DNA from 3 places in the Sporosarcina koreensis genome. Region 1 is predicted to be linked to each of the others. Evidence: riboswitches for the same ligand, from Rfam matches in the RefSeq annotation. Region 1 holds a riboswitch; each other region holds the start of a gene.
The links. A riboswitch is a leader RNA that binds a small molecule or an ion and turns the genes downstream of it on or off. The one in region 1 is predicted to bind S-adenosylmethionine.
Positions count from the first base shown of each region.

Region 2: it holds a riboswitch for S-adenosylmethionine, as region 1 does, so the genes downstream of both, metK (methionine adenosyltransferase) here and ACFPTP_RS06530 (methionine biosynthesis PLP-dependent protein) in region 1, are expected to answer to the same signal.
Region 3: it holds a riboswitch for S-adenosylmethionine, as region 1 does, so the genes downstream of both, metA (homoserine O-acetyltransferase MetA) here and ACFPTP_RS06530 (methionine biosynthesis PLP-dependent protein) in region 1, are expected to answer to the same signal.

Region 1 is NZ_JBHSNP010000010.1:262,476-269,887, forward strand. It holds gene ACFPTP_RS06510 (hypothetical protein) at 444-566, shown strand; gene ACFPTP_RS06515 (hypothetical protein) at 604-759, shown strand; gene ACFPTP_RS06520 (NADPH-dependent FMN reductase) at 950-1,516, shown strand; gene ACFPTP_RS06525 (cyclase family protein) at 1,572-2,321, opposite strand; gene ACFPTP_RS06530 (methionine biosynthesis PLP-dependent protein) at 2,343-3,473, opposite strand; SAM riboswitch class I at 3,553-3,660, opposite strand; gene ACFPTP_RS06535 (DMT family transporter) at 3,798-4,133, shown strand; gene ACFPTP_RS06540 (DMT family transporter) at 4,135-4,449, shown strand; gene ACFPTP_RS06545 (MATE family efflux transporter) at 4,463-5,800, shown strand; gene ACFPTP_RS06550 (nicotinate phosphoribosyltransferase) at 5,892-7,361, shown strand; gene nadE (ammonia-dependent NAD(+) synthetase) at 7,375-7,412, shown strand, end outside.
Region 2 is NZ_JBHSNP010000008.1:111,295-118,706, forward strand. It holds gene ACFPTP_RS03605 (alpha/beta fold hydrolase) at 1-138, opposite strand, end outside; gene ACFPTP_RS03610 (gamma carbonic anhydrase) at 220-732, shown strand; gene metK (methionine adenosyltransferase) at 1,222-2,430, opposite strand; SAM riboswitch class I at 2,612-2,730, opposite strand; gene pckA (phosphoenolpyruvate carboxykinase (ATP)) at 2,903-4,489, shown strand; gene ACFPTP_RS03625 (alpha/beta hydrolase family protein) at 4,547-5,341, opposite strand; gene ACFPTP_RS03630 (NUDIX hydrolase) at 5,331-5,711, opposite strand; gene ACFPTP_RS03635 (transposase) at 5,818-6,177, opposite strand; gene ACFPTP_RS03640 (NAD-dependent malic enzyme) at 6,233-7,412, opposite strand, start outside.
Region 3 is NZ_JBHSNP010000028.1:198,515-205,926, reverse strand. It holds gene ACFPTP_RS15165 (glycerophosphodiester phosphodiesterase) at 1-381, opposite strand, end outside; gene ACFPTP_RS15160 (AbrB/MazE/SpoVT family DNA-binding domain-containing protein) at 471-749, opposite strand; gene ACFPTP_RS15155 (YitT family protein) at 947-1,804, shown strand; SAM riboswitch class I at 1,859-1,965, shown strand; gene metA (homoserine O-acetyltransferase MetA) at 2,040-2,948, shown strand; gene ACFPTP_RS15145 (DUF421 domain-containing protein) at 3,053-3,757, shown strand; gene ACFPTP_RS15140 (TetR/AcrR family transcriptional regulator) at 3,974-4,543, shown strand; gene ACFPTP_RS15135 (DMT family transporter) at 4,617-4,958, shown strand; gene ACFPTP_RS15130 (DMT family transporter) at 4,958-5,272, shown strand; gene ACFPTP_RS15125 (cation-translocating P-type ATPase) at 5,338-7,412, opposite strand, start outside.

The DNA.
Region 1 (7,412 bases):
ATTAATAAAAAAAGAGAAACTTTTTCAAATTACCTATTGACAATGAATAATTGGAAATGGTATCCTCAGGAAGTAAGTTATTCTAACAATAGAGGAGGTACGGAAAATGAAAAAAGCAATTGCATTTAACAACAACTTCATACTTGATCCGTGCCTATCCAATCTCTCTTTCTAATTGTAGACCGAGGAATGGCATGGATTGCCGTTCTTTTATATGAGCACACGCTTATGCAAAAGGCGTGTGCTTTTTTGCGTCTTCTTACGAAAGAAAATTCGGTGTTTTCACGCTTCGCGTGTAACATAAAAAATAATGAAAAGGAGTGTTTTCGATGATTAATGTAAGACAGCAACGGAAAGTATTGAAGGTGGAGTCTCTGGAAAGTGGATAGTGCTCGGTCCGCAAGAGAATTGATTCAACTATAAAATAAAGGAGGAAAAGCAGAATGATTATTCAAAGCGTAGGACATGAACAAAATGAACGAAAAAATACTAAAAAATTGATGGAGTGGGAATCTCCAAAATGGATCGATGGGTATGGCGGCACACTAGGTGAATGCCGATTGTAATCTCGTTTTCAGGTTCCTCTCCAAGAGGAGAATATATATGTATACAATTGATAGAGAAGTTATTCAACGACAAATGGACGATATGCGTCAGGAAATCGAACAATTCCGCTTGGAGCAAAAAGCGCTCAAGCGTAGACGGAAAGAGCGGAAAGGCGTTCCTTTCTGGACAATTTTCTTCAGCTTCTCCAACTAATCAAAAGAACGTTCCCCAAAATAAATAGGGGAGCGTTCTTTTCATTTGAGCATATTTTTTTAAAAAGTATCTTGAATGTGAGATAATGTGAATCGTCAAGAAAAAAGCCGCTAGCTTAACACTGGAATTCATACGTTTCAGTACTGAGGGGATGCTAGTATAAATCGAAACTAAAAAGGAGTACAACATAATGACAATCAAGGTAAAAGCGATTATAGGTAGTAATAGCCCGACTTCATTCAACTTGAAATTGGTTGAGTACTTACGGAAAAAATATGCGGACAAGCTTGAGATCACGCCTGTTTTCATTAATAATGTCGATATGTTTTCCGTTGAACGGGAGAGCAATCAGCCTGAAGACGTCAAGGATTTCTTGGATAATGTGAGGGATTCAGACGCAATTCTATTTGCAGTCCCTGAATACAATTTCTCCATTCCGGGCGTATTGAAAAATGCAGTTGACTGGCTATCACGAAGCAACTTCGCAATCAAAGACAAGCCTGCATTCATGATCGGTTCTTCAATGGGCGTGTTGGGAAGCGTACGCGCGCAGATGCATCTACGTGAAATCCTGACAAATCCGATGCTTTCCCCTGCATTGTTGCCGAACAATGAAGTATACATCGGGTCAGTCCATGAGAAGATGGATGAAAATGGCCAACTGACAGACCAAGCGACTATCGACTTCCTTGATAAGGTCGTAAAAAACTTCATCGCGTTTTATTCGCAAAGAAAAGCTTTAGCTGAAATAAAATAATAATAAAAGAAGGCCGCCTCGTTCACCGAGGCGGCCTTCTTTTGCTTTATACTTTTTATGGAATGATGGCAAATGATCTTACCGGAAAGCCTGATGCTTTTTCCGGTTTTGCAACAATATTGAAAATGATGGCTCCTTTAGCAGGCAGCTTATCCAGATTAGCCATCAATTCAATCTGATACGTGTCTTGGTCTAAGACATAATATTCTCCTTCCAACTTTCCTTTCCTGCGGAAGTCAATGGACGAATCGGTGTCGTATGTTTCATGGCCGACTGCTTTTACACCCCGCTCTTCGAAAAGGAATTTCAATGCGTCCAATCCCCAGCCGGGAATTCGGTTGTTTCCTCCCTCGTCTTTATTGTTAAACGCCTCGTGATCAGGCCAACGCTTACTCCAATCGGTGCGCAATGCAACGAATGTTCCTTCTTCGATTTTACCGTGATCCGCTTCGAAATCCAGGATGTCCTGGATGCCGAAAGTGAAATCATTGTCGGCTTCGGCTTCTTTCGATTTATCGATGACGATTAGCGGGAGGACTAGCTCCTGCAGCTCTAGCTCATCCAAATACCGTGAGTCGCGGACGAAGTGGATGGGTGCATCGATATGCGTGCCATACTGCCCTGGGAATGAAAACTTCTGTGCAAAGAAGCCATCATCATGCGTGAAAAGCGTCTCGAAATTGGCGTCGTCAAACATGAAAAAATGGGGCGAGTCAGGGCCGAATGTATGCGTCAAATCCACCCATTCCTTGCTTTTTAACAATTGAAGTGCTGCCTGTAGTTCATTTGCCGTTTCAACTGGCATCTTAATCACTCTCTTTCCTTATTATAAATTTTGCCCAACAGCCGTCGTCTCTGCAGCGGTGGCAATGGCCTGCTTCAAATCGGCAATTAAATCCGCAGCCTCTTCCAATCCGACCGAGAAGCGCAACAGTCGTCTATCGACACCGCGCCGTTCACGCTCTTCCTCGGGAATGTCCGCATGGGTTTGCGTCGTCGGATACGTGATCAAACTTTCCACGCCCCCTAGACTTTCCGCGAACGTGATGAGCTTCAGGTTTTGCAACAGCGGATCGACCCATTCGCTTTCACGCACTCTGAACGAGATCATGCCGCCTTTTCCTGCATAAAGGACGTCATCGACAAGCGGTTCATTTTCCAAATAGGAGACAAGCTCCTTCGCATTGGCGTCGTGCTGTTTCATCCGCACATGCAATGTTTTCAACCCGCGGATGACGAGCCAGGAATCAAAGGGGGAAAGCGTTGCGCCGATCGCATTATGGTTTTCGCCTAGACGGTTGCACAACTCTTCTCCTTTTGCGACGACGAGTCCGGCAAGCACATCATTATGGCCGCCGATGTATTTCGTCGCGCTATGGATGACGATATCCGCCCCGAGCTCGATCGGTCGTTGGTAATACGGCGTCAAAAACGTATTGTCGACGATGACGAGTAAGTCGTGCTTTCTCGCAAGCTCAACATATTGTTCGATATCGATTTCAAGCATAAGTGGGTTCGTCGGTGTTTCGATAAAAATCGCTTTCGTGTTTTCAGTGATCAATTTTTCCGTTTCCTTGATATCCGCAAAAGACGAATATGAAGTCCGGATGTTATACAGGTCAGCGTATTGGTCAAACAAGCGGAACGTACCGCCGTAAAGGTCATCGGGAGCAATCAGTTCATCTCCCGATCTGAATAGGGACATGACGAGTTGGATCGCCGCCATGCCCGAGCTACACGCATATCCGCGGTCGCCGTTTTCGAGATTGGCGATGCCTTCTTCGAGGATCGTCCGGGTCGGGTTTTTTGTCCGAATATAGTCGTAGCCTGTGGAAAGGCCCAATCCGTCATGCTTATAGGCTGTCGAGAAATGAAGGGGAGGATTGACCGCCCCTGTTCTCGGATCGCTCTGATTTCCTAGTTGTACCAATTTCGTGTTAATGCTCTGCTTTGTCAATTTGCCCATCTCCTTTACTCTATTAAAAAAGAGGCCTCTCCAATAAGAAGAGGGCCTCCAACTGTTGTTGAAATCAATCTTCTTATCTTCAAGGCGTTTTTGCACCTTTTGGAATTAGCACCATACCAATAGCGGGCTGGTTGCTGAGACTTCATCGGGCCAATCCCTCCGTCTCTCGTGATAAGAATCAAAATATGTAATTGTTAGAAAAATGATTTATCTAAAGTTATCATGCTTCCTGTGAGATTGCAAGAAGTTTCGGAAATGAATGTCCGGGACCATTTGCTATAATGGGGGCATGTTGAATGATGAGGAGGATTTCCATTGGCTTGGCTATATGTTTTATTAGCAGCGATCGTCGAGATCTTCTGGGTGATCGGACTTCGGTATTCCGATTCGGCACTCGAATGGGCAGGGACAGTCGTTGCAATTATTATCAGTTTCTATGCAATTATAAAAGCTTGCGAGACATTGCCATCCGGGACGGTATACGCCGTGTTCACCGGTTCCGGAGCGGCGGCGATCGTCCTCATCGATTTTCTGTTTTTCCATGCCGAGTTTTCCATCGCCAAGGTGATCTTCATCGCGATTATCATCATCGGCGTCATCGGGATCAAAATGACGACGGTGGAATCAGAAACGCTGGAAGGAGGCGATTGAGATGGCGTGGATGTATTTGGTCATCGCGAGTTTCGGGGAGATTTTCGGCGTCATGGCCATCAATCTTTATTTGCAGAAAAGATCATGGCCACGCCTGTTGCTGATTGTCGGAACGTTTTCGGTCGGTTTTCTATTTCTGTCTCTCGCAATGCGCGATATTCCGATGGGGACGGCATATGCTATTTGGACCGGACTCGGTGCGGCAGGCGCAGTTCTCATGGGCATTCTGTTTTTCAAGGAAGCGGCCGGTTGGAAACGGATGTTATTCCTCTGTTTGATCATCGGAGGGGCGGTCGGCTTGAAAGTGTTTGGATAAAGGGGGGAGCGCCATGGGGAAGCAATATGATTTTACGGAAGGGCCGCTTGCGAAGCAGCTGATCTTCTATTCGGCTCCGATTATTTTGACGAATTTATTGCAAGTGTCGTATCAATTCATCGACAGCCTATGGGTCGGGAATCTTATCGGCGCCGATGCACTTGGTGCGGTCGCGATTTCGGGCACGGTTGTTTTCACAATCCTTTCATTCGTCATCGGGTTGAACAACGCGGCGCTCACAATCCTGTCCCAGCAAAAGGGAAGGGGAAGCGAGACGGGCTTGCGCAATTATTTGAACGCGTTCGTCGTTTTGCTGACAATCATGTCCGTTGTGCTCAGCGTAGCGGGATTCTTCTTGGCGAAGCCGATCTTGGCATTGCTTGGGACGCCTGATACGATGATTGACATGGCGACATCTTATTTGCGTGTGAACTTTTTCGGTATCCTGTTCCTGTTCGGATACAATTTCATCAACACGGTGTTCCGGTCTGTCGGCGATTCGAAGACGCCGATCTATTTCGTATTGACGGCTGTCCTATTAAACACGGTGCTTGATCCGATTTTCATTGCCGTCTTCGGCTGGGGCGTGCAAGGGGCTGCGGTTGCGACAATCGTCTCCCAAGGCGTTGCATTTACGACAGGCGCCATTTATTCAGTCCGTAAGAAATTGGTGCCGTTTTCGAAACCGCATTCGCCGTCGAAACGGGAAGTGCTTGATATTTTGAAATTGGGCATTCCTGCGGGTTTGCAAATGAGTGTCATTTCGGCGGGCGTCATGGCAATTATGAGTGTCGTCGCTTCTTTCGGTCCTGCGGTTGTTGCAGGATATGGAGCTGCGCAACGGCTTGATAGCCTGATCATGTTGCCGGCGCAGGCGATCGGAACGGCAGTGAACAGTATGGCGGGGCAAAATATCGGGGCGGGGAAATGGCATCGCGTCCACCGGATTACGCTGGTCGGCTTTCTCTATAATCTAGGCATCATGTTCGCCATTGCCGGGATTGTCGTCGCTTTTGCGGGTGCCGGCATTCGGCTATTCATATCAGACGCGGAAGCCGTCCGTTTCGGAACGGACTATTTGAAGATGATTGCATTTTTCTATCCTTTTCTAGGCATCAATTTCGTATTGAACGGGGCTGTCCGTGCGTCGGGAGCAATGTTCCAAGTGCTTGTCCTCAATATCATCTCGTTTTGGATCTTGCGCTATCCTGTCACATACTTCCTGTCAGGCGTAATGGGAGAGAAGGGGATTGCCGTCGGGATCGGCGTCAGTTTTGTCATTAGCAGCATCATCGCTTTCCTCTATTACCGGTTCGGTAAGTGGAAGCAAGCCGAGGTTTTCGGGAAATGAAGCAATGGATGCTTATGTTATTTCACGTCGAAATAAGGGTAAATAGTGTATACTATAACTATCAGAAGAATGCGGAAGAAGGAGATTTGGCATGAGTTCGAAATATGCAGATGACAGTTTGGCATTACATACAGATCTTTATCAAATCAACATGATGGAATCCTATTGGGCGGATGGCATCCATAAACGGAAAGCGGTATTTGAGCTGTACTTCAGAAGCTTGCCGTTCGGGAATGGCTACGCGATTTTTGCGGGGCTTGAGCGGATCCTCGATTACTTGAGGGATTTCCATTTCAGTGAGAGCGACCTGACCTATTTACGTGAGGAGCTCGGCTATGAGGAAGATTTCCTCGACTATTTGAAAGACGTCCGTTTCACGGGCGATGTTTATTCAATGAAGGAAGGGGAACTTGTATTTGCAAACGAACCGATCCTCCGTGTGGAATCTACATTGGCAGAAGCCCAGCTCATCGAAACGGCGCTCCTGAATATCGTCAACTTCCAGACGCTCATCGCGACAAAGGCGAGCCGCATCAAGCAAGTCGTCAAAGATGAAGTCGTCATGGAGTTCGGCAGCAGACGCGCGCATGAAATGGATGCGGCAGTTTGGGGGGCGCGTGCGGCGGTCATCGGAGGCGTGGAAGCGACGAGCAATGTCCGGGCAGGCAAACGCTTCGGCATTCCGGTAGCGGGGACGCATGCCCATTCACTCGTGCAAGCGTATCGGAGCGAATACGAAGCATTCCATTCGTACGCAAAACGTCATAAGGACTGCGTATTCTTAGTCGATACGTACAATACGCTAAAAATTGGGGTTCCTACGGCGATTCAAGTTGCGAAAGAGCTCGGCGATAAAATCAATTTCATCGGCATCCGCCTCGACAGCGGCGACATCGCATTCCTTTCGAAGGAAGCGCGGAAAATGCTGGACGCGGCTGGATTCCACGATGCGAAAATCGTCGTTTCGAATGATTTGGACGAGTACACGATTTTGAACTTGAAAGCGCAAGGCGCGAAGGTCGATTCATGGGGAATCGGCACGAAGCTGATCACTGCGTACGATCAGCCGGCTCTCGGCGCTGTCTATAAAATCGTCGCGATTGAAAATGAAAAAGGCGAAATGGAAGATACGATCAAAATTTCATCCAACGTCGAGAAAGTGACGACGCCAGGCCAGAAGAAGCTCTATCGGATCATCGACAGGGAAAATGGTAAGGCGGAAGGCGATTACATCACGATGCATGACGAAGACCCAGCAGCCGAAAAACGGATTAAAATGTTCCACCCTGTGCATACATTCATCTCCAAATTCGTCACGAATTTCGATGCCGTGAACTTGCATACGAAAGTGGTCGAAGCCGGAAACGTGATTTACAAAAATCCTACATTGAATGAAATGCGGGAATTCGCGCATGACAATTTGGATTTATTATGGGATGAATATAAACGGTCCTTGAATCCGGAAGAATATCCGGTCGACTTGAGCCAGAAATGTTGGGACAATAAAATGCGCAATATCCGTGAAGTGCAGGACAAAGTGGATGAGTTTTCAATGAGATGAGGAGGTACGGAAAATGACTTTCCAACAACAGGTCATTGCAGAGCTGAAAAG
Region 2 (7,412 bases), on a different contig from region 1:
CAAATCGCTGGTGACGACATGGAACCCGCCAGTACGCAGCTTTTGAATGAGCCACGCATAACGCCGATGATGTTCGTAAGCATTATGGACAATTACCACAACCGCTTTTGGCTGCCCTTCCGCTTCCCATTTCCACATGGACTCACCTCCCCTATATGTAAATGAAAGTTTTGTGTTACGATAAATTATACATGATTTTTAGAAAAGAGGAGACGTTTCATGATTTATTCGTACAACGGAAAAACGCCGCAAATCGATCCTTCCGTCTATGTAGCGGATTATGTAACGATAACAGGCGATGTAACAATCGGAGCAAACAGTTCCATCTGGTTCAATACGGTCATCAGAGGAGATGTCGCCCCGACGATCATCGGAGAACGGGTCAGCATCCAGGACTTAAGCTGTCTGCATCAAAGTCCGGGAAAGACTTTATTGATTGAAGATGATGTAACAGTCGGCCATAAAGCACTTCTACATAGTTGCATCGTCCGGAAAGGCGCGCTCATCGGAATGGGTGCCATCATTTTGGACGGAGCTGAAATCGGCGAAGGAGCATTCATCGGGGCGGGAAGCCTCGTCCCGCCCGGTAAGAAAATTCCCCCAGGCTGCCTTGCGCTCGGTTCACCTGCAAAAGTGGTCCGAGAATTGAATGACGACGACCGGGCGGAGATGGAACGCGTCTTGAACAGTTATGTTGAAAAGGGCCGGATTTATAAGGAAATGACTAAGTAAAAAGCGGAGTGTGGCGGTTAGCTGCTACAGGCATAAGACGAAGATGCGAAGTGGCGATCTGTGCCACACAGCAACTTTGGCTTATGACCCCGAGCGGCTGCTACACGAAGCTGGACTAAGTAAAATGGGTGCTGCTCAATTGGGCAGCACCTTTATTTATTGGAAACTAACAAAATGATGATTCCTGCCACGATGGCACAAGCAACTAAACCGATAAATCCGAGCAACACTAAAAAGCTGATCGCCATTATTGAATCGCCTGCCTCACTTTTCTAGTACTATAATAAACGCTATGAATTCCCATAAAGTTCCCCAATAATTGAGCCCTTGCACGGTTAATGGAGCCTTTGTTGGAATAATGGAACCCTTGATAGAATAATCGAACCCGTGTGCAAATAATTGAGCCCTTGCAATTTTAAGTGGGTAGTTTCATCTTTATAGTCATAAAAAAAGCAACACATCTTTTATCGATGTGCTGCTTCTTTTCATTTACTCATAAACAGTCAATCCTGCTTTCGCAATCAATTCTTCCGCTTTGTCCGTCTGTTCCCAAGGGAGTTCGACGTCAGTGCGTCCGAAATGGCCGTATGCTGCAGTCTGCTTATAGATCGGGCGGCGCAGGTCGAGCATTTTAATGATGCCTGCCGGACGTAAGTCGAATAGCTCACGTACGATTTCGACGAGTTTGCTTTCCTCGACTTTGCCTGTTCCGAACGTATCGATGGAAATTGAAACCGGTTTTGCAACACCGATTGCGTAAGCCAATTGAACTTCGCAACGATCCGCGAGCCCAGCCGCTACGATGTTCTTCGCTACGTAACGCGCAGCATAGGATGCTGAACGGTCAACTTTTGTCGCGTCTTTTCCGGAGAATGCACCGCCGCCATGACGTGCATAGCCGCCATATGTGTCAACGATGATTTTCCGACCTGTCAAGCCTGCATCCCCTTGCGGTCCGCCGATAACGAAACGGCCAGATGGGTTAATGAAGTATTTTGTCTCTTCATCAAGTAATTCTGCCGGTACGACAGGGTAGATGACATGTTCTTTAATGTCTTGTTGAATTTGTTCCAACGTGATATCAGGATGGTGTTGAGTCGAGATGACGATCGTATCAATCCGCACCGGATTATTATCCTCATCATACTCCACCGTCACTTGCGTTTTTCCATCCGGACGCAAGTAGTCGAGCGTATCATCTTTTCTAACTTGCGCCAGCCTGCGTGCCAACTTATGGGATAAGCTGATCGGCATCGGCATAAGCTCCGGCGTTTCATTGCAAGCATAACCGAACATCAAACCTTGGTCCCCTGCTCCAATCGCTTCAAGCTCTTCATCACTCATTGTCCCTTCGCGGGCCTCAAGCGCCTGATCGACACTCGCCGCGATATCAGGGGATTGTTCGTCGATGGACGTCAACACGGATGACGTCTCCCAGTCGAATCCGAATTTAGCGCGTGTATAGCCGATTTCCTTCACTGTGTCCCGCACGACTTTGGGGATGTCTACGTACGTTGTTGTCGTGATTTCTCCGATGACAAGCACGAGCCCTGTCGTAATTGTCGTTTCACACGCTACGCGTGCATTCGGGTCTTCTTCTAAAATAGCGTCCAAAATGGCGTCAGAAATCTGATCGCACATTTTGTCCGGATGTCCTTCTGTTACCGATTCCGAAGTGAATAATCGGCGATTTGTCATTGTAGTTTCCTCCTTAACGGCTTGCAAATATTGATACGGTACTCTAATTGTCCCAGTAAGTTCAGCGCCTAGAGATTCGACGTCAACATACACAAGGATTAAGGGCCTGACAATATAAAAAGCCCTTCGCTCACGTAAATATACATGAGGAAAGGCATAATTTCAAAAGCAGCACCTTTCACTCTTATCGTCCAAGGAATTCAACCTTGCTCCAGGTTTGGCACCTTCTCGCGGCCAAAATGGTCCACGCAGGTTGCCGGGCTTCATAGGGCCTGTCCCTCCGCCAGCTCGGGATAAGAGTATCCGTTCAATAAACAATCCTACGAAAAAGTTTGCACTTTGTCAAACATTTTTAGACATATGTACTTGAGTTTTTCATTAGTATAGATTATTATTCTAAATGTGTTATACTATTTACGAAATGTGATGAAACCCATCAAATGGGATTACATGCAAAGGACGGTACCAAAAAATGATTTCAGCTAAAATTGAAAACGGATTACACGAGTTACTTTCAGGCAACAACGTAAACATACAGCCTTCAGTGGCGGAACTTGTTGAAAAAGCGACTTCCCGAGGTGAAGCGAAACTTTCCGCAGACGGCGCCCTCACTGCCGAGACAGGAAAGTATACAGGCCGTTCTCCTGAGGATAAGTATATTGTCGAAGAAGAGACTTCAAAAGACAAAATCGACTGGGGCAAAGTGAACCGCCCAATCTCATCTGAAATCTTTGATTCATTATATAAGAAAGTTCTTAACCACCTAAAAGCGAAGGAAGAGCTATTCGTATTCAAAGGCTTTGCAGGAGCAGATAAAAACTCCCAGCTTTCCATTCAAGTCGTCAATGAATTCGCATGGCAAAACCTTTTCGTCCATAACCTGTTCATCCGCCCGACTGAAGAAGAATTGAAAACGCATGAAGCACAATTCACAGTCATTGCGGCTCCGACATTCAAAGCGGATCCTGCAGTGGACGGAACGAAATCCGAGACCTTCATCATTGTATCACTTGAGAAGCGCATTGTGTTGATTGGCGGTACGGAATATGCGGGAGAAATGAAAAAATCGATCTTCTCCGTCATGAACTATTTGCTTCCTGAACGCGGAATCCTTTCCATGCACTGCTCGGCAAACGTCGGTGAAGAAGGAGATGTGGCTTTATTCTTCGGTCTTTCCGGCACAGGAAAAACGACTCTTTCCGCGGATGCTAACCGTAAATTGATCGGTGACGATGAGCACGGCTGGTCCGATCATGGCGTATTCAATATTGAAGGCGGCTGCTATGCGAAAACGATTAATCTTTCAGCAGAAAAAGAGCCTGAAATTTACGGAGCGATCCGTTTCGGTTCCGTTCTGGAAAATGTCGTTTTGGATGAGAAGACGCGCAAGCCGGACTACGATGACAATTCATTGACTGAAAACACGCGTGCAGCGTATCCGATCCATTATATCGACAATATTGCTGTTCCATCAGTAGCGGGTCATCCGAAGACGATCATCTTCTTGACTGCAGATGCATTCGGCGTATTGCCTCCGATCTCGAAGTTGACGAAAGAGCAAGCGATGTACCACTTCCTAAGCGGCTTCACTTCAAAGCTTGCGGGAACTGAGCGCGGCGTCACTTCACCGGAAGCAACATTCTCCACTTGCTTTGGAGCTCCTTTCCTTCCATTGCCTGCAACGGTCTATGCGGAAATGCTCGGGAAGAACATCGATGAACATAACGCCCAAGTATTCCTTGTCAACACTGGTTGGACTGGCGGCGAATACGGCGTAGGTAAACGTATGGCATTGAAACATACACGTACTATGGTCAATGCAGCGATTGCCGGCGAATTGAACAATGTAGAATTCGAAGAGAATGCAATCTTCGGTCTTGCGATGCCAAAAGCAATTGACGGCGTGCCAACTGAAGTGTTGAACCCTCGTAATGCATGGAGCGATCCAGCTGCATACGATCAAAAAGCCAAGGAATTGGCAGACCTTTTCCGTGAAAACTTCAAGAAATTCGGTCATGTTTCTGAAGATATCACTCAAAAAGGCGGACCAATCGCATAATAAACAAGAAATCCAGGTGCGAAAAAACGCACCTGGATTTTTTTCATTAAAGACCGCCTATATATTCCCCTGTTGCCTCATCCAATCACATAAGTCCCGCACAATCTGTGCATTATGCGCGGTCGGGAAGTAATGGGTATACTCAGGGAAATACCAAGTTTCGTACTGCTTTTCCTTTTCCCGTAAAGCATCTTCAAGCAAAATCGCCTGTTCGAATGAAACATTATCATCCTTCATTCCATGGATAATCAATACAGGAGCATCGATTTCATCCACCCTGAATAGCGCTGTGCGTTCCCGATATGCATCGGGCATGCTATTCGGCGTGCCGCCGATTACCCGTTTCATCATCCGGCGCATATCTTCCCGCTCGTTATATGTAAAGACGACATCCGAGACACCTGCCCATGTTACTACAGACGTGATATCCTCCCGTAATATCGCTGTCCACAGCGCCATGATGCCGCCACGGGAGAAAGCATACAGGTGGATACGGTCCTTGTTCAACTTCGGGCTTTGCTTCAGCACCTCAACGGCATTGACCGCATCTTGGCGATCATCCCCCGCGAACTCATCACGTCCTTCGCCGCCCCTGTTCCCTCGATAATAGGGTGCGAAAACGACGAAACCTTGTGAAGCAAATTGGGCAATGCGCGCGGGACGGACCATGCCGACATGCTGAATGCCTCCGCGCAAGTAAATGATCCCTTCATAATTGCCTCCGCTAACCGGTTCGGCAAGCAATCCCTTCACTTTCAATCCATCCGACCAATACGTTATTTCCTCAAGACGGATGTTTGGATTCGGCGATGGATAATCCCTCCGGTGAAAAATAGATCCGTTAGGAGGCATATGCATTCACCCACTTCCGTATTTCCGCCATACCGGCATCTTTCATATGAAAACTCAACTCATCACAGTTGTCCAATTCTTCGTCCGTCATCCATAAAGCGCCTTCCGTTTCGAATAACTGCGGATTTTCTTCGATGCTGGACACTTTTCCGGTAAATACCGCCTTGCAAAATGTTACATTGCTTATGACGACGTATTCGGCGAACTTGACGAGATCTGATATCGTCACGCCTGTTTCTTCGATTGTTTCCCGTATCGCTGCGTCAAAAATCGTTTCGCCATCTTCCGCCTTGCCTCCCGGAAATTCGATGCCGCGGTTCGAGTGGCGTGTAACAAGCCATTTCCCCTCATGTTTTACTACAACGAGCACATGCCTCGCCTCCATGCCCATTCGATTTTCACCGAATGTCAGCTCGACATGCGCCCCCTGTAAATCTTTAAATGTCGTTGCTATTTGACTTCACGTCCTTTCACAATCAGTTGGATGGTTGAACGGGACCTGAAGTTATCATTGGTCTGCCCTTTGCAAAATACGGCAATTGTTCAATGAACTTCTTCGTTTCCTCATCCGTGAACTCATGAATCAATGCATAAAGTTTCATCGTTCTGCGATCGACATCATGATTGTCCCGATCATAATGATAAGGGACATAAGGCAAATGGGATCGAAGGAAGTTGCGGAACTCCAGGCGATCCATCTGAGAAAATAATTGTTTAAAGACCGGTAGAAACTCCCTGCTCATCTCCACCTCGTATTCCCACGGCGAATCATGTTTATGTGGATAGATTTGCTGATTCGCAATCGATACATACATTCTAACTTTGTCGTTTTCCATTTGATCCATCCTTTTTTGTCGTAGTATGGCTCACTTTGGATAAACGATTCAATAATTAAATGGTGTTTTCCTCTTCATTCGCAACGCGTTCCACCGCGCTCGCCACATTGGCATGCACTGTTGGATCCAATGGATGCGGCACAAGATCTCCAGGTTTCGTACTGTCCAAAATTGCGAGTGCAGCAGCAATGAGCATCGGATAGGTAATATCTTTCGCATGTGCATTCAATGCACCCCGGAAGATACCTGGGAATCCAAGAATATTATTTACTTGTCTGCCGTCTGCTGCAAATGCGGCGCCCGCTTCCAATGCCGCTTCCGGCTCGATTTCCGCATTCGGATTGGATAGCGCCAAGATGATTTGGCCTTGACGGACCATCTCCGGCTTGATCAACCCTTGCACGCCAGTCGTTGCAATGACGATATCACAAGTTTTCATGATCTCTTCGACTGAATCCAAAGCCGTTCCGCCATGTTGCTTCAGTCTGTCGGCAGCTTCAGAATTCGGGTCGACCCCGTACATTTCCTTTACGCCATATGCCATGAACATCCTGCTGATTGCAAGTCCCGCAGCACCGAGACCGATTTGGCCGACAACGGATTGCGACAATTCCACTCCGGATTGACGGCATGCCGAAAGAGCTGAAGCAAGTGTGACGACAGCAGTGCCATGTTGGTCGTCATGCATGACCGGAATATCCAGTTCCGCTTTCAACCGCTCTTCGATTTCAAAGCAATGCGGCGATCCGATATCCTCGAGAAGAATTCCGCCGAAGCTTTGATGGATATGCTTCACGGTTTCCACAACCTCATCCGGATCACTCGTGTCTAACAGGATAGGAATTCCGCTTATGCCAGCGAATTGATCGAATAAGACTGCCTTCCCTTCCATGACTGGCATACCTGCCACAGGACCGATATTGCCAAGACCTAAAATGGCTGTCCCGTCTGTCACGATGGCGACCGTATTTGAAATGCCTGTAAAATAATCGGCTTGCACCGGGTCATTTTGAATCACTTTACAAACATTAGCGACGCCCGGCGTGTAAATTCTTCGAAGGTCTCCTAATGAACGGACTTCCACACGGCTCTTCATCGCTATCTTGCCGCCTTCATGCGCGTGCAATACATCATCCGTTACCGCATGCACTTGAATCCCATCACCGATTGCATTGATGGCTGCTACGATTTGATCCAACTGCTCCTCGCTCGTGCACTGGATGGAAACATCCCTT
Region 3 (7,412 bases), on a different contig from region 1:
AATCGAATCGAGCACTTTTTCCACCATACCTTCGTATGGGAAAATATCCGATTTTAATTCGATATTCAGCTTGTGTTCAGTTGAATGAAAAACATCGAGGACTTCCGTGAGTGTAGGTATTGTCTCTCCTTTGAATTCCGGCGAAAACCAGCTGCTGAAATCATATTTCTTCAGATCCGCCAAAGAAAGATCTTTCACATAGCCAGTGCCGTTGGACGTGCGGTTGATTGATTCATCATGGATGACGACTAGTTCGCCGTCAGCCGTCATATGTACATCGAATTCAACGCCGAAGACCGGGAGACGTGCAGCCTCTTTGAATGCGGCTATTGTATTTTCAGGATAGTTTGCTGATGCTCCTCGATGAGCGTAGATCTCCATTTTGCTTCCTCCAATTTCATGTAAGCTTACATTTTGTCCACAGCAAAAGGGCTACGGTTATGTTACCGTTGCCCATAATTTCGGGAATCTTAATCCCAGGTCTTTCGTTCTTCGATTTCCTTTTTCAGGATTTCAGCCCCTTTGGGACTTATATACATGCCATTGGAGAGTCTTTTGTTTTCGGAAGTAATTTCCCCGGTTACAATACAGGCCGAATCAACTACATACTTTCGCAGTATGATCATATCGTCATCAACGAAAATTTCCATTGGGGCACCTTTTTCGAGTTTTAACGTGCTTCTTAATTCTTTCGGGATTACAATCCTGCCGAGATGGTCAACTTTTCTGACAATACCTAAGCTACGCATTATGATCCTCCTCGAAACTATGTTTTCTTGTTACATGTCCTACTATTATACCAGTAAATTAGAAAAATACAAAAAAATGAGTATACTTTCTTCTAGTCTCCTATTCTCTCTATTCCTTTTATTCTCCCTTTAAAACGTTTCTGCGCATCATTTTTTCTGATAGAATAGGAAAGTCTTCTAAGAAAGGGGAACACATCATGACATTCATCCAGAAGAGACCAGTCGTTTTCGATTATGTACAGATCATCTTTGGAGCGACTTTGGTCGGGCTTGCATTCAATATATTTTTATTGCCGTCGCGTATTGCGGCTGGCGGTATTTCAGGTGTCAGTACGATTCTTTATGAATTATTCGGATATAATCCCGCATACGTCCAATGGCTGATCAATATCCCGCTCATCCTATTGGGACTGCTGCTTGCGGGGAAGGAATTCAGTGCCAAGACGATTGTTGGTACTTTTTTCGTCCCGTTTGTCATCTATTTGACGGGTGGCCTTCAATTACACGTCGACAACCCGCTTCTCAGTTCCATTTATGGCGGCATTATGCTCGGTATCGGGCTAGGAATCGTATATCGGGGGAATGGGTCGACAGGCGGAACAGCTTTAATTGCCCAGCTTCTGAAAAAATACACAGGCATCTCTAGCGGATTTTCCCAATTGATTGTCGATGGCGTTGTCGTTGTCACGTCGGCTTTCGTCTTCAATTTCGAACTGGCACTCTACGCGCTTATGTCGATTTATGTGACAAGTAAAGTAATTGATTTCGTCCAGCTGCAAACATCGCCGACGAAGCTGGTCCTTATCATTACAGACCATCCCGAGAAGATCCAATCGGTCATCCAAAACGAAATTGACCGGGGGTTGACGAAAGTGAAGTCGACGGGAGGCTATTCAAATGACGAAAAAACAATGATACTTTGCGTTGTCGAACAGTCCGAGGCCGTATATTTGAAGAAGTTGCTTCAAACAGCCGAGCCATCGTCATTTGTCATTTTCCTCAATGCATCTGAAATTTTGGGGCTCGGTTTTTCGAAAGCGAAAGTTCATCGCTAAAAGAAACCGGTATACTTTTCTGCTAAAGATGATATAATAATCACAATTGAATATTTCTTATCAAGAGAAGCTGAGGGATTTGGCCCGATGAAGCTTCAGCAACCTCTGCATTTGCAGGAAGGTGCTACCTCCAACAAGATGCAAATCTTGAGAGATAAGAACGGAGAAATCGATGCAAATCCTCGTTCCTATCTTTGGGAACGAGGGTTTTTTATATTTTAAGGGGGAGAAATAATTGCCAATCAATATACCTGAACATTTACCGGCACGCGAACTGTTGAAAGAAGAAAAGATCTTCGTAATGGATGAAGGGCGGGCGACAACCCAAGATATCCGTCCGTTAAATATCCTTATCCTGAATTTAATGCCGGAAAAAGAAAGAACTGAGCTTCAATTGCTTCGGCTGCTCGGCAATACGCCATTACAGGTGAATGTTTCATTTTTGAACACTGCCACATACGAATCGAAAAATGTAAGTAAAAATCATTTGGAATCCTTTTACACGACATTCGAACATGTCAAGAATAGACGCTATGACGGACTGATCATTACAGGGGCGCCAATTGAGCATCTGGAGTTCGAAGATGTCGTCTATTGGGATGAATTGAAACAGATCATGGATTGGTCCAAGACAAATGTGACTTCCGTTTTACATATTTGTTGGGGTGCGCAAGCCGCGCTTTATCATCATTACGGCATTGATAAGTACGAATTGCCAAAGAAATTGTCCGGCGTCTTCAGTCATCAATTGACCGATCCGACTGTCGAATTGGCAAGAGGCTTCAATGATATCTTCCATGCACCACATTCCCGTTATACGTCTGTGTCAATTGAAGATATCGAACAGGATTCCCGCCTTCAATTATTGGCGGTTTCGGAAGACGCGGGTGCTTTTATCATCCTTTCCAATGACGGCAAACAAATAATGGTTACCGGACATTTGGAATATGATGCATGTACGCTCGGTGAAGAATACGAACGGGATTTGAAAAAAGGAATCGATATTGATGTTCCAGCAAACTATTTCCCTGACGACGACCCGAAAAGAGAGCCATTGAACACATGGCGATCCCATACACATCTGCTTTTTTCGAACTGGTTGAATTATTATGTTTACCAAGAAACGCCATTCGAGTGGGAATGAGAATGAATTCCTGTGAACTCAAATTGACGAGTTCACAGGTTTTTTTCATTAGTATAATCAAATAATTCTGTTGCACACTAGTTCTAGTGGAGGTGTGAAACAAAATGGGTAAATTTGAACTTGATTTTTGGGAAATGATTGGAAGGGCTTCGACATCATTTATTGCTCTTTTGATTCTGGCCAGATTCATGGGCAACAAGCAGATTTCTCAGCTTACTTTTTTCCATTATGTCACGGGGATCACAATAGGATCCATTGCTGCCGAAATCGCTGCTCAAACCGAAACCAAGTTCTATGACGGTATGCTTGCGATGATTTGGTGGGCTATTTTAACGATTCTTGTCAATTATTTAACCGTGAAATCAAAGAAGGCTAGGAAATTGGTTAATGCTTCGCCTACAATCATCATCTCCAAAGGAAAAATCAGTGAAAAGTCGATGAAAAAAGTACGATTAACATTGAATGAACTGAATATGATGCTTCGTGAGCAGAGCATTTTTTCCGTTGCAGATGTGAACTACGCAATCCTTGAAACGAACGGGCAACTAAGTGTCATGAAAAAATCGGCCCAAGAAACTGCAACACGCAAAGACGTGAAAGCTCCCGGAAAAGATCCTAAATATATTCCAACAGAGATTATTTCTGATGGGAAGTTGATCAAGGAGAACTTGACTGAACTTGAGCTGAGTGAGGAATGGGTTTACGACCAGTTGAAGAAGAGAGGGATAGGAAAAATCGAGAATGTGTTTTATGCGGAAATCCTCGGCGATGGCAATCTCCACGTCGATGAACGCACTCAAGAGAAGTAGAGATCAAATGGCCGTCGCTGTACGTAGATAGGAATGAGAACTTTTTCGGTGGAAATGAGAACTTTCTACGCGAGATCGAGAACTCTTTCGGGGGAAATGAGAACTCTTTACGCAAGAACGAGAACTCTATCAGTGGGAATGAGAACTCTTTGCAAGGAAACGAGAACTCTTTGTGGTATAATGAATGACAGTCATTCAGTGGAGGGAGGGCAGCAAGTGGATAAGAAGGAGAGAATCATAAAAGCGGCAATCGAAGTTTTTCGCAAGCAAGGCATTGAGAAGACGAAAATATCCGATATCGTCAAGGCCGCAGGGATTGCCCAAGGTACGTTCTATTTGTATTTTTCATCTAAGTTATCATTGATGCCAGCAATCGCAGAAGTGATGGCCTCAAAGACTTTGGAAATTGTTAAGGAGCGCGTATCAGATGATGCGCCTTTTCAAAATCGGATGGAGCAGCTCGTCGATGCCATTTTTGAGGTGAATGAAGAGTATCATGAAATTCAAGCTCTCATTTACTCGGGTTTAGCATCAACGGAACATCTGAAAAACTGGGAAACAATATACGCCCCGTTCTATAAATGGGTGAGTGAAGGCCTTCAGCAAGCAATTGAGGAAGGGGTCATACGGGATTCAGTCAATCCGGATCGGACTGCAAAGCTCATCATCGGTCTTGTCGAATCGGCTGCTGAACAAATTTATTTATACGACGCAGATAAAGAAGACGAGGCGATCATTCAAAAAAATGAAGTAAAGAACTTTTTGAAGCATGCGCTTGCGGATTAAATTCAGTTATCTTTGACAGCTCGTCATTCAACAAAATGAATGACAGTCAGTCACCGAGTTAGGAGTTATTTTTATGAACAAGTCATGGATTTATGTAGCACTGACAAGCTTTTTCGAATTGGTATGGATATTCGGTTTTAATGTGGCCTCTGAATGGTGGCATTGGATTCCAATCATCTTTTTCATCTTCGTCGATTTTCATTTCCTGGCGAAAGCTTGTGAAAACCTTCCTACGGGCACTGTATATGCCATCTTTGCAGCAATTGGCACTATCGGGACTGCTTTAATGGATGTTTTCCTATTTGGGGAAACGCTCGGAGCGGGCAAAGTAATTTTCATCATGATATTAGTTGTAGGAGTTATCGGACTGAAGATTGCTGACGACGTCGATGAAAAGAAAGGAATTGTTAAGTGATGGGTTGGTTATTTGTATTCGCAGCGGCAATAAGCGAGTTTATCGGCGTTGTCGGGTTAAACAAATATAGTGAACAAAAGACATTTGTCAATGCAATTCTCTTCGGGGGCGGTTTCGGGGCAGCTTTCGCGTTTCTCTATATGTCATTCAACTATTTGCAAGTAAGTACGGCGTATGCGGTATGGATAGGTGTCGGTACTGCAGGTGCTGTGCTGATCAATATGCTGTTTTTCGGTGAATCAAGGAGCAAAGGCCGAATCGCCAGCGTCCTTCTGATCGTCGTCGGTGTCGTAGGATTGAAGGCTTTATCATAAAACTTCATTATCATGTGAAAGCTGGGAAGCAACTTCAAAAAAAGTTACTTCCCGGCTTTTTATAATTATTTCTTGTTACGCACAAACAGTACTTTAAACCATTGGATCACTAGGAACGGCAAAATTGCCAAACAGTAGATGAACATGAATTGCGTGCTGTTTAAATTAGCAACTTTAAACATGTCCGCTAACGATGGAAGCAGCAGAACAACATGCAAACTAATGACCCCGATGAAAAATGCCAGCCATGAATACTTATTTGAGAACACTCCGATTGCAAAGATGGATGCTTTCGATCTGGAATTGAAACCATGCACTAATCGGGCAAGACATAAGGTTGCAAATGCCATTGTGCTTGCGGTAAGCGTATCTCCTGTCTCCAATCCCGTGAGAAAGGCGATAACCGTAGAGATGGCAATCAAGAGGCCTTCCAAGATGACCCTAGCCGTAAACGATTTTGTTAATAAATGTGTTCGGATATTTCTTGGCTTGTCCCTCATCGCTTTTGGATTATGCGGCTCTAATCCGATGGCAATCGCGGGCAGGCTGTCGGTTAGCAAGTTGATGAATAACAGATGCACCGGTGCAAAGGGAACGGGCAATCCGAAAATCGTTGCATATAGGACGACAAAAATGGCACCCGCATTACCCGACAATAAAAAGAGAATGGCATTTTTTATATTGGTGTAAATGCTTCTTCCGTTCGAAATCGCTTTAACAATCGTTGAAAAATTATCGTCTGTCAAAACCATCGATGAAGCATCTTTCGCAACTTCGGTTCCGGTGATTCCCATTGCCACACCGATATCGGCCTTCCTCAAGGCGGGTCCGTCATTTACGCCGTCTCCAGTCATCGCGACGACATGTCCTTTTTCCTGCCACGCGTTCACAATCCTGATTTTATGCTCGGGTGTAACGCGGGCATAGACAGAAAAGTTCTCTACTTGTTCCTGCAATTGCTTGTCTGTCATTTTTTCAATTTCTTGTCCTTCAATTGCTTCAGAAGGATCTTCTAAAATCCCGAGTTGTTTTGCAATGGCGATTGCCGTTATTTTATGATCCCCTGTAATCATGACAGGTTTAATTCCAGCTCTTATACAGCTTTCAACAGCTGCCTGCGACTCATTTCTAGGAGGGTCCATCATCGCCACTAAGCCTACGAACGTCAACCCTCTTTCATCCCTGGCATCGATTGGCCGATTGCTTCCAATTTCCTTGTAGGCAATCGCCAATACCCGTAAACCGTTCTGTGAAAAATGATAGTTGACTTCTTCGATTTTTCTTCGATGCTCGTCCGTCATTGGGAGAATCCCTTTGGAAGTTTCGATTTTCATGATTTTTGGAAGGAGTATATCCAAGGCCCCTTTTGTAATCATGAAGGTTTGTCCATTGATTTGATTCAACGTGCTCATAAGCTTTCTATCGGAATCAAAGGGAAGTTCCGCAACTCTCGGATAGTGTTTTCGAACAAGTAATTCATCAAATAGAAACTGTCTTCCTAATTTAACGAGAGCTAATTCTGTAGCATCTCCAATTTCCTTTTCACCCTGATTCAAGGCGTCATTGCATAATAAGGCTTGTATAAGAAGTTTCTTCTGAATTGAGTCGTTCGGTTGCAGTTCATTGTGGGGCATGACTTTTTGGTCAACATAAACGTGTTGAACTTTCATTTTATTTTCGGTCAAGGTTCCTGTTTTATCGGAACAAATTACCGATACACTGCCCAGACTTTCTACGGCATATAGTTTTCGGATAATCGCGTTTTCCTTCGCCATTTTCCGGGTTCCAAAGGCAAGCACAATCGTCACAATCGAACTCAATGCTTCCGGGATGGCGGCAACTGCGAGTGAAACGGCAAACATAAAAGATTCAACCAATTCGCGCCCGCGAATAAGGTCAATTGAGAAAATCACAACACAAATCATTGTAATTCCGAGTGCCAATCTCTCTCCAAAGTGATCCAAGCTTACTTGCAAAGGGGTTTTCTTTTCTTTTGCAGTATCCAGCAAATTCGCTATTTTTCCGATTTCGGTTTCCATTCCAATCGCTGTCACTGCTATAAGGCCGCGTCCTTTGGTGACAAAGCTGCCGGCGAATACCATATTGTTTTGATCGGCAATCATTTCATGCGGTCCATTGA